2 regions of the Rhizobium leguminosarum genome follow, and region 2 is predicted to be linked to the other one. Evidence: predicted binding sites of a transcription regulator. Region 2 holds the regulator's gene; the other holds the start of a gene.
What was found. The regulator LexA, encoded in region 2, represses DNA repair genes until DNA is damaged. The targets are predictions, from matches to a motif close to TGTTCNNNNTGTGTTCNG.

Region 1: a site for LexA is predicted at 1,821-1,838, ahead of BA011_RS12210 (ATP-dependent helicase). Genes of this name have one in related genera too.

The regions. Positions count from the first base shown of each region.
Region 1 covers NZ_CP016286.1:2,431,329-2,436,374, reverse strand. Annotated here, with positions in the region: gene BA011_RS12210 (ATP-dependent helicase) at 1-1,778, opposite strand, end outside; gene BA011_RS12205 (VOC family protein) at 2,025-2,501, shown strand; gene BA011_RS12200 (PrkA family serine protein kinase) at 2,950-4,893, shown strand; gene BA011_RS12195 (YeaH/YhbH family protein) at 4,906-5,046, shown strand, end outside.
Region 2 covers NZ_CP016286.1:1,243,539-1,248,584, reverse strand. Annotated here, with positions in the region: gene BA011_RS06380 (VOC family protein) at 1-830, opposite strand, end outside; gene lexA (transcriptional repressor LexA) at 1,026-1,745, shown strand; gene BA011_RS06370 (ComEC/Rec2 family competence protein) at 1,726-4,158, opposite strand; gene gltA (citrate synthase) at 4,449-5,046, shown strand, end outside.

The sequences.
Region 1 (5,046 bases), 1.2 Mb from region 2:
GCATCCATCACCAGGGAGACGTGTTCGAGGAAGCCGCGCATCGACTCGAAGCTTTCCATCGAGCGGATCAGTTCCTTGAGGTTTTCGAGGCGGCCGGGGGCTTCAGCGCTCTTGTCGTTCTTCCACATGTCGGTATAGCCGGACTCTTCGAGGATCTGCTCGGCAAGTTCGGTATGCGGCGTGTTTTCAAGCAGTTCCTGCCATCGGCGGAAAGATTGAATCACGTCGAAGAGCGCTTTTCGCGCCTTCGGCTTCAGCTCGTCCGTCTCGATGATGTCGGCGGCTGCCGCAAGCATCGGGATATCCCGGGCACGGGCATAGTCGTGCAGCGCCCGCACGGTCGTATCGCCGAGGCCGCGCTTCGGGGTGTTGATGATGCGTTCGAAAGCGAGGTCGTCAGAGGCTTGAGCAACCAGGCGGAAATAGGCCATGGCATCGCGGATCTCGAGGCGCTCGTAGAAGCGCGGGCCGCCGATGACGCGATAGTTGAGGCCGAGAGTGACGAAGCGGTCTTCGAATTCGCGCATCTGGAAGGAGGCGCGCACGAGGATCGCCATGTCGTTCAACAGATGCTTGCCGCGCTGGAGCTGCTCGATCTCCTCGCCGATGGCGCGGGCCTCCTCTTCCGAATCCCAGGAGGCGTGGACCTGCACCTTGACATCGTCCGGATCGGAGCGGTCGGTGAACAGCGTCTTGCCGAGGCGACCCTCATTATGGGCGATCAGATGGGCGGCGGCCCCGAGGATATGTTCGGTCGAACGGTAATTGCGCTCGAGCTTGATGACCTTGGCGCCGGGGAAATCCTTCTCGAAGCGCAGGATATTGTCGACCTCCGCACCGCGCCAGCCATAGATCGACTGATCGTCGTCGCCGACGCAGCAGACGTTCTGCGGCTCGCCCTTGGAGCGCTGGGCGAGAAGCCTGAGCCACATGTACTGGGCGGTGTTGGTGTCCTGGTACTCGTCGACGAGGATATAGCGGAAGCGGCCGTGATATTCCTTCAAGAGATCCGGGTTCTTGCGGAAGATCGTGATCGGATGCATCAGCAGATCGCCGAAATCGCAGGCGTTCAGCGTCGTCAGGCGCGCCTGATAGGCGAAATAGAGATCGCGGCCGCGGCCATTGGCAAAGGCGCGGGCGTCGCCCTCGGGAATATCGGCGGGGCCGAGACCCTTGTTCTTCCAGGTGTCGATCATGCCGGCGAACTGCTTGGCCGGCCAGCGCTTGTCGTCGAGGCCTTCGGCCTGGATGATCTGCTTGATCAGGCGGACGACGTCGTCGGTATCGAGAATAGTGAAATCGGAACGCAGGCCGACGAGTTCGCCGTGGCGGCGCAGAAGTTTGACGCCGATCGAATGGAAGGTTCCGAGCCAGGGCATGCCTTCGACGGCGCCGCCGACGAGCAACGCGATACGCTCCTTCATCTCGCGGGCAGCCTTGTTGGTGAAGGTGACGGCGAGGATCTGCGAGGGAAAAGCGCGGCCGGTATTGAGGATATGGGCAATGCGGGTCGTCAGTACGCGGGTCTTGCCGGTGCCGGCGCCGGCGAGCACGAGGACCGGGCCTTCCAGCGTTTCGACGGCTTCGGTCTGTTCGGGGTTCAGCCCTGCGAGATAATCCGGCCGCTTGCCGCCGTCGCGAGCCGCCATGGCGCGCGCCGCGATGCCGCCACCGGAGACGGGCGCCCTTTCGGCGGGGGCGGCAGGCGGCTGCGGCTTGCGCGCCATCTCGCCCGGCTCTTCGTCGAAGAAGGGCATATCGTCGAAACTATTGCTCATGGCGCGTAATGTAGTGATTCGGGAAGGAAAGACCAGAAAAGATGTTCTGCTTTCATTCCCGAGCCGGCGCTATTCCCAGCGGTATGTTGCGGGCGGCAATGCCGCCGCCGAGCCAGGCTGTGGTCGCCATGCGGGCGGGCGGAGCTAAAATTTCGATCGCGGCGTGTCGGAACTGGTGCCGGCGGGGCGTCCTTGGGTCATCGGACAGCAGTCCGGACCAACACCCGTCAACAAGGAGGCCGTTTCATGCCGAAGGTCGTTTCAAATCTCTGGTTCGCCGAGGAGGCGCGCGAAGCCGTCGAATTCTACGTGTCTGTTATCCCGGATTCCAGAATCGGCCGCACCACCATATTGCCGGCGGAAACGCCGAGCGGACCTCCCGGCAGCGTCGAGCTGATCGAATTCACGCTTGCCGACCAGGCCTTCCTGGCCATGAAGGCCGGCCCGCTCGATAGTTTCAACCATTCCTTCTCGATTGCGATTCTCGTGGAAAGCCAAGCCGAGATCGATCGGATATGGGAGGCATTCCTCGCCAATGGCGGCACGCCGGAGGCGTGCGGCTGGCTGAAGGACCGCTGGGGCCTTTCCTGGCAGATCGTGCCGCGCGTGCTTTCCGAGATGATCGCCGACAGCGATCGCGAGCGGGCCAGGCGCGTAACCGAAGTGATGCTCGGCATGGTCAAAATCGATGTCGCTGCGCTCCAGGATGCGTTCAACGGCTGAGAGGCCTGCGGACACATGATCGCAATAACCGGCGCATGATCGTCATGCGCCCATTTCTCTAAGAATATTCCGTTTCTAAGAATATCCCGAATTTTCGAGCGTCATATGGCCCGTCACACATCGATATTCACCGATCGAAGCGGGCTCGCCGCCTGTCGATCGCTGATTTTCGAGATCTCGAATCACGGGCGGTATTGCACACCTTTTTCATCTTTCTGTCACGTCGTGAAATGTGCTGATACCGCGATGGCGTCTTTCTGAACTATACTGACCAACAGTTTCGTACAGTAATTAAAGAACCGGTGGATGCACAATTTCGTGCATTGCTAGAAACGGCCGGTGAGCGTGGAATAACCGACGAAACTATTGATTCTCAGGAACGTCATGGCCATCTCGATGGTTATAGGGACACCTGAAGCCTGTGGCATTAACCTTGAATGGAGGGCCCATGCTGAGCGAATCCGTATTTGATGCGTTCACCCGCAGTTATGATGCGCGTCGCGAGACCGATATGTCGATCTCGGAGTATCTCGATCTTTGCAAAAAGGAACCGCTTGCCTATGCCAATGCGACCGAGCGCCTGCTCGCCGCGATAGGCGAGCCGCAAATGGTCGACACCGCCAGGGACACGCGCCTCGGCCGGATCTTCATGAACCGGACCATCCGGATCTATCCGGCTTTTGCCGGCTTCCACGGCATGGAAGAGACAATCGAACGCATCGTTTCCTTCTTCCGGCACGCGGCGCAGGGGCTCGAGGAGCGCAAGCAGATCCTCTATCTGCTCGGCCCGGTCGGCGGCGGCAAGTCATCGCTGGCGGAGCGGCTGAAGCTGCTGATGGAGGTTCATCCGATCTACGTGCTGAAGGCCGGTGACGAGATCAGCCCCGTTTTCGAAAGTCCGCTCAACCTCTTCGACCCGGACACGATGGGATCGCTCCTGCAGGAGCAATACGGCATTCCCCTGCGGCGCCTGAGCGGGCTGATGAGCCCGTGGTGCCTGAAGCGGCTCGATGATTTCGGAGGCGATATTTCCCGCTTCCGCGTCGTCAGAGTACAGCCTTCGCGGTTGCGCCAAATCGCCATCGCCAAGACCGAGCCTGGAGACGAGAACAATCAGGATATCTCGTCGTTGGTCGGCAAGGTCGATATCCGAAAGCTGGAGACCTACTCCCAGAACGATCCCGATGCCTATAGCTATTCGGGCGGCCTCAACCGCGCCAATCAGGGCGTGCTCGAGTTCGTCGAGATGTTCAAGGCGCCGATCAAGATGCTGCATCCGCTGCTGACGGCGACGCAGGAGGGGAACTATATCGGCTCCGAGAATATCGGCGCCATACCCTTCTCCGGCATCGTCCTTGCGCATTCGAACGAGGCGGAATGGCAGACCTTCAAGGCCAACAAGAACAACGAGGCCTTCATCGACCGTATTTGCGTGATCAAGGTGCCCTATTGCCTGCGCGTGACGGAAGAGCAGAAGATCTACGAAAAGCTGATCGAGGGATCGGAACTCGCCGATGCGCCATGCGCTCCGGCAACGCTCGAGATGCTGGCCCGCTTCTCCGTGCTTTCACGCCTGCGCAAGCATGAGAATTCGACATATTTCTCGAAGATGCGCACCTATGACGGCGAAAGCCTGAAGGAGACGGATCCGCGTGCCCGCAGCGTTCAGGAATACCGGGATGCCGCCGGCATCGACGAAGGCATGGACGGAATATCGACCCGCTTCGCCTTCAAGGTGCTCGCCTCCACTTTCAATCACGACACCACGGATATCGGCGCCGATCCGGTTCATCTGATGTATGTGCTGGAGCAGTCGATCCGCCGCGAGCAGTTTTCCGACGATGTCGAGAAGCGATATTTGGAGTTCATCAAGGCCGATCTTGCGCCGCGTTACGCAGAGTTCATTGGAAATGAAATCCAGAAGGCCTATCTTGAATCCTATGCGGATTACGGACAGAATCTGTTCGACCGCTACGTGGACTATGCCGATGCCTGGATCGAAGACGTGGACTTCAAGGACCCCGATACCGGCCAGCTTCTCGACCGCGAGCTCCTTAACCAGGAACTGACGAAAATCGAAAAGCCGGCGGGGATCGCCAATCCGAAGGATTTCCGCAACGAAATCGTCAAGTTCTGCTTGAGATCGCGGGCAGCCAACGGCGGAAAGAATCCGTCATGGACGAGCTACGAAAAGATCCGGGAAGTCATCGAGAAGCGAATGTTCTCGCAGGTCGAGGATCTTTTGCCGGTTATTTCCTTCGGATCGAAGAAGGATTCGGAAACAGAAAAGAAGCACAGCGAGTTTGTCTCGCGCATGGCTGCGCGGGGCTACACGGAGAGGCAGGTTCGGCGCCTCGTCGAATGGTACATGCGCGTCAAACAGGCAAGTTAATGTGGAGCCACTATGCACATTGTCGACCGGCGGCTAAATCCGCGCGGTAAAAGTCTGGAAAATCGGCAGCGGTTCCTTCGACGCATGAAGGGCGCCGTGCAGCAGGCGGTAAAACGTTCTCTGCAAAACCGCAACATTCGCGATGTGCTCGAC
Region 2 (5,046 bases):
TTCTTGCGCGTGTATGTCACCCCGTTAGCAGCCAAATGCGCTTCTGTCACGGCAAGATCGGCGACAGCAAAGAGGATTGCCCGGCCGCGCAGGCCGCGATCTGCGCATGAGCCGGCGATGTCGAAATAGGCCTCCAGCCCTTCCGGCGTCATCAGGCTGATTTTCGCATTCGACGCCGCGATATCGACGCCGAAACCGGTTTTCTCGACTGCCGATTGCGCCACCGCAAGGCTGACGAAGGCAGCGAAGGCGGCCGGCTCCGGCGTGCAAAGCGCGATCTCGACTATGCCGGTGACGCCATTGACATGCGCCTCCAGCGCGGCGCGGTCGGCCGGCAGCGGATTGACGCGCTCGACGGTGAAAAGCAGGAGATCAGGCGCGCGCAGGTCGCCGGCAAAAGCCAGCTTGAAGCCGGCAATCGTCTCAGAACCGTCCGGCATCGTCATCGGCCGGGTGAACTGCAGCATCTCGCCGGCGCTCGATCCGTTGCCGACGAAATCCTGATGATCGATGCCGGCATCCTTGCTGCCGAAAGCCAGCCCCGAAAGCCCCTCCGCGCCGCAGCGGAAACGGAAGGCCTGGTTGCGGGCCGTGAAGACATTGCCTTGGCGCGCCGACGCCTCGCTCTCCTTGACGCTCGCAATCCCGAGCGGCTCCAGATAGGTCTTGTCGGCAAAAAAGACGCAGGCATTCTCCGTTCCGAAGGGATGGCGCGCATCGGCGGCAACGGTGAAGCCGAGCTTGCCGAGCCTCTCGCGCGCCAGATCGATGTTGACGACCGGCAGCACGACATGATCCAGCGGGTGCGGTTTGGCGGAATGCGCGTTCATGATCTCCCTCCTGGAAAGATCAAGAGATGTGCAGCGCCACCCTCAATACAAGACTTGTGTCCCAATCCGGCGAATGAAAATAAAAATCTCAACGAGTTGGCACCAAGTTTTACGGAAATTTAGCTACTTGCGGAACACATATGGAACATATAGTGTCTGTTCTGGATTTGTTTCAATCACGAGGTCACAACGTCGATGCTCACGCGCAAACAACAGGAGCTTCTCCTTTTCATTCATGAGCGCATGAAGGAATCCGGCGTTCCGCCATCTTTCGACGAAATGAAGGATGCCCTGGACCTCGCCTCCAAGTCCGGGATTCATCGCTTGATTACAGCGCTTGAGGAGCGAGGCTTCATTCGCCGCCTACCGAATCGCGCCCGCGCGCTCGAGGTCATCAAGCTTCCGGAGGCCTACAGCCCGAGCATTCAGCCCCGGCGCGGCTTTTCGCCGAGCGTCATCGAGGGCAGCCTCGGCAAGCCGCAGCCGGTCGCCACTCCTGCTCCCGCAAAACCCGTCGCCGACAACGGCAACTCGGTCTCCGTGCCGGTCATGGGCCGAATCGCTGCCGGTGTGCCGATCTCGGCGATCCAGAACAATACCCACGACATCGTCGTTCCGGCCGACATGCTCGGCTCCGGTGAACATTATGCGCTCGAGGTCAAGGGCGATTCGATGATCGACGCCGGCATCTTCGACGGCGACACCGTGATCATCCGCAACGGCAGTACCGCAAGTCCGGGCGACATCGTCGTTGCTCTCGTCGACGACGAAGAAGCGACACTCAAGCGCTTCCGCCGCAAGGGCGCCTCGATCGCGCTGGAAGCGGCCAACCCGGCTTACGAGACCCGGATTTTCGGGCCGGACCGTGTCAAGGTTCAGGGTAAACTCGTCGGTCTCATTCGCCGCTATCACTGACATTGGCCAGGCCGGATTCGGTAAAACTGTTGCTGCGCCAGTCATAGGCACGATGGCGCATCCATGGCCGCGACAATGCATCGAATGCGGTTGCGACCTCCAGGCCGGTGTCCGTGAAGCGCAACTCGATGGAACCGGTCCTGCGCAGCGTCTCACCGGTGAAGAGCGTCGCACCTGAGCGGCAATTGTTGAAGCGAAGGCGGACCGACGTCACGACGATATCGGCAGCGTCGCATGCCGGGCCGAGATAGGCAGCGTTGTCGATGACGGTTACCACCTGACCATTGCCGAGCCTTGATATGCACCAGGCCTTCTTGACGCAGGAAAAGCGGTTTGCGTCACCGCCCGCTGCGGCCGTCCGCATCGCGGTCCTTGCTTCGTTCTGCTGATCGCGGGAAAGCCTGACGCGGCGGTCTTCTCCCTCAGGCGGGATAGCAGGACCATCCAGCATCTTCGGCGGATCATGCCTCGGCAGGACCAGCGCTCTCTGCCACTGGTCGAAGATGAAGTCCGACGGTCTTTCACGGTTGGACGCCATTGCCGCCGCCTCGACGACCGCGACGAGACTGCCATCCTCCGAAATCACCAGATCCGGCGGCCGGGGAACCGGCAGAAGCAGCAGGATGAGTGTTGCGACCGCGATGATCGATGTGCCGACATGGCGCAACCGGGTGCGGAGCAGCGTCAGCAGCAGAAAGCCTGCCACGGCGACGGCGAAATACCAGGCGGGCAAGCGGCCGACGTCGATATTGCCACCCCAGCCGGACACCGTCTTTGCGACCGCGATCACCAAATCAAGGCCGAATCCGACGACCTTCCAGGCCCAAACATCCAGACCGAAAGGCATGAGCAGCATCGCCAGCAGACCTGCCGGCATGATGATGAAGGAGATGATCGGCATCGTCGCGAGGTTTGCCGGCAGGCCGTAGGCGGTCAGGCGATGAAAATGCTCGATCGAAAACAGCGCGGTTGAAAAACCGCCGATCAGCGAGGTCAGGAAGACGCCGCCGAAGAAACCGGCAACTGTAACGACCGGCCGGATGATCGGCAGCTTCAGAAAGGCGTTTTCGCGGACGCGCCGGTCCTTCCACAGCTGATAGCCCGAGACCAGCGCCAATGTCGCGGCAAAGGACATTTGGAAGCTCGGTCCCAAGACCTCGGACGGCGAAATGGCAATGATGACGAGAGCGGAGAGCGCGACATTGCGCAGGCTGATCGACGGCCGGTCGAAGAAGACCGCAATCAACATGATGGCCATCATGATGAAGGCGCGTTCGGCAGAGACCGCAAAGCCGGAGATCAGGAAATAGGCGGTGACGGCGATGAGCGCGCCGGCGGCAGCGATCTTCTTCGTCGGGTAGGCCTCAGCGATGCCGGGAAAGAGGCTGAGCAGCATCCGGAAGCCGACGAAGAAGATGCCGGCCGACAGCGCCATGTTGAGACCGGAGATGGCGATGATATGAGCCAGACCGGATTGGCGCAGCGCCTCCGTCGTCGCATCCGAAATGGCGCGCCGCTCATCCGTCACCAGAGCAGCGGCAAAAGCACCGGTGTCGCCGGGCAGGATCGACCTTATGCGGTCGCCAATCCCGCTGCGCAGCCGGTAGAGCCCTTCGAGCAGCGCTTCCGCTGTCGATCTTGCAGCCTGGGGACCTGCCTGCGCATCGACTTTCGTCGGTTTACCGTAGAAGAAGCCATTCGCGCCGATGCCGTCGAAATAGGCACTGAAGGAGAAGTCGTTGAGCTCGGGAAGCGCTGGGCCTGCGGGCGGCGTCAGCCGCGCCCTGCCGGTTATGATATCGCCGATCTCGAAGGCCGCGTCGGCGCCGCGGGCGATCACGGTGATACGTTCCGGCGGCCGCTTCACCTCTGGCGTCTCGGTGCCGGTGACGGCAAGAATGTAGCGCCACCGCCCGCGACCGTCGCCTTCGCGCCGCTCGACGCGGCCGGTCACCGTCGTCGTCACGGCGGAATCGAGGATCATGGTCGAAGCCCGCCGGCTCTCGAACTGCGCCGTCACCATGCCGCAGGCCATGAGCGCAAGCGCCAGCAGCGTTGCCCGCACCGCCGCCCGGCTGCGGCTGGCGATGAGAACCGCCACGGTCAGCGCCAACAGGCAGAGCAGCGATGCAACGAGAGGAAAATCCGATGCCGCGAGAAACCAGACGGCGGACCCGGCGCCGAGGAAGACCGGCGAGAACAGCAGCAGGCGGCCGTGGTCCGCCTCCTCGCCCAGCATGCGCATGCCGGCACGCAGCAATTGCGAAGCTGCGGCCGGCAGCCGGTGGCGCAATGGTGTCGCCGACTGCGTCCGTGTCGGTCGCGTTACCACGACAGGTGGTGAAAAATTGGAAGTGTCGGCAGCGCCTTCGCCTGCTTCCGGCCGCAATTCGACTGTCGTCAACTCCTGCATGAACCGCCCAAGCCCGGCTGCGAAGGCGGCCAGAATGCAACCTCCAATCAAATCCGGCAAGCATAATCGATTGAAATATGAGGGAAAATCGCGAGCGTCAAAAGACCAGTCGAATCATCGGCTTCCGATATGCATGCGGCTCATCGCTGCAGTGCCTAAAAGATGATACCGCAATGCACAAAATGCCGTCACGGTAACTTGGCATTAGCCTCGCGATCATATAGCTATCGGTGAGGACGCTTAACCCCTATGGCGCTTTTATGGCGCCACCGCCATTTCGGAGGATCAGCATGACGGATCAAAGCGCTACAATAAAAATCGGTGACAAGTCTGTCGACCTTGCTGTCAAAAGCGGCACGATCGGCCCGAGCGTCATCGATATCGGTGCCCTGTATAAGAACACCGCTTCCTTCACCTACGATCCGGGCTTTACCTCGACCGCATCCTGTGAATCGAAAATCACGTACATCGACGGCGACGAAGGCGTCCTGCTGCATCGCGGCTATCCGATCGAGCAGCTCGCCGAGCACGGCGACTTCCTCGAAGTCTGCTACCTCCTGCTCTACGGCGAACTGCCGACCACCGTACAGAAGAAGGATTTCGATTACCGCGTCACGCACCACACCATGGTGCACGAGCAGATGAGCCGCTTCTTCACCGGCTTCCGCCGCGATGCGCATCCGATGGCCGTCATGTGCGGCTGCGTCGGCGCACTGTCGGCCTTCTATCACGACTCCACCGACATCACCGATCCGCACCAGCGCATGGTCGCCAGCCTGCGCATGATCGCCAAGATGCCGACGCTTGCCGCCATGGCCTACAAGTACCATATCGGCCAGCCCTTCGTTTATCCGAAGAACGACCTCGACTATGCCTCGAACTTCCTGC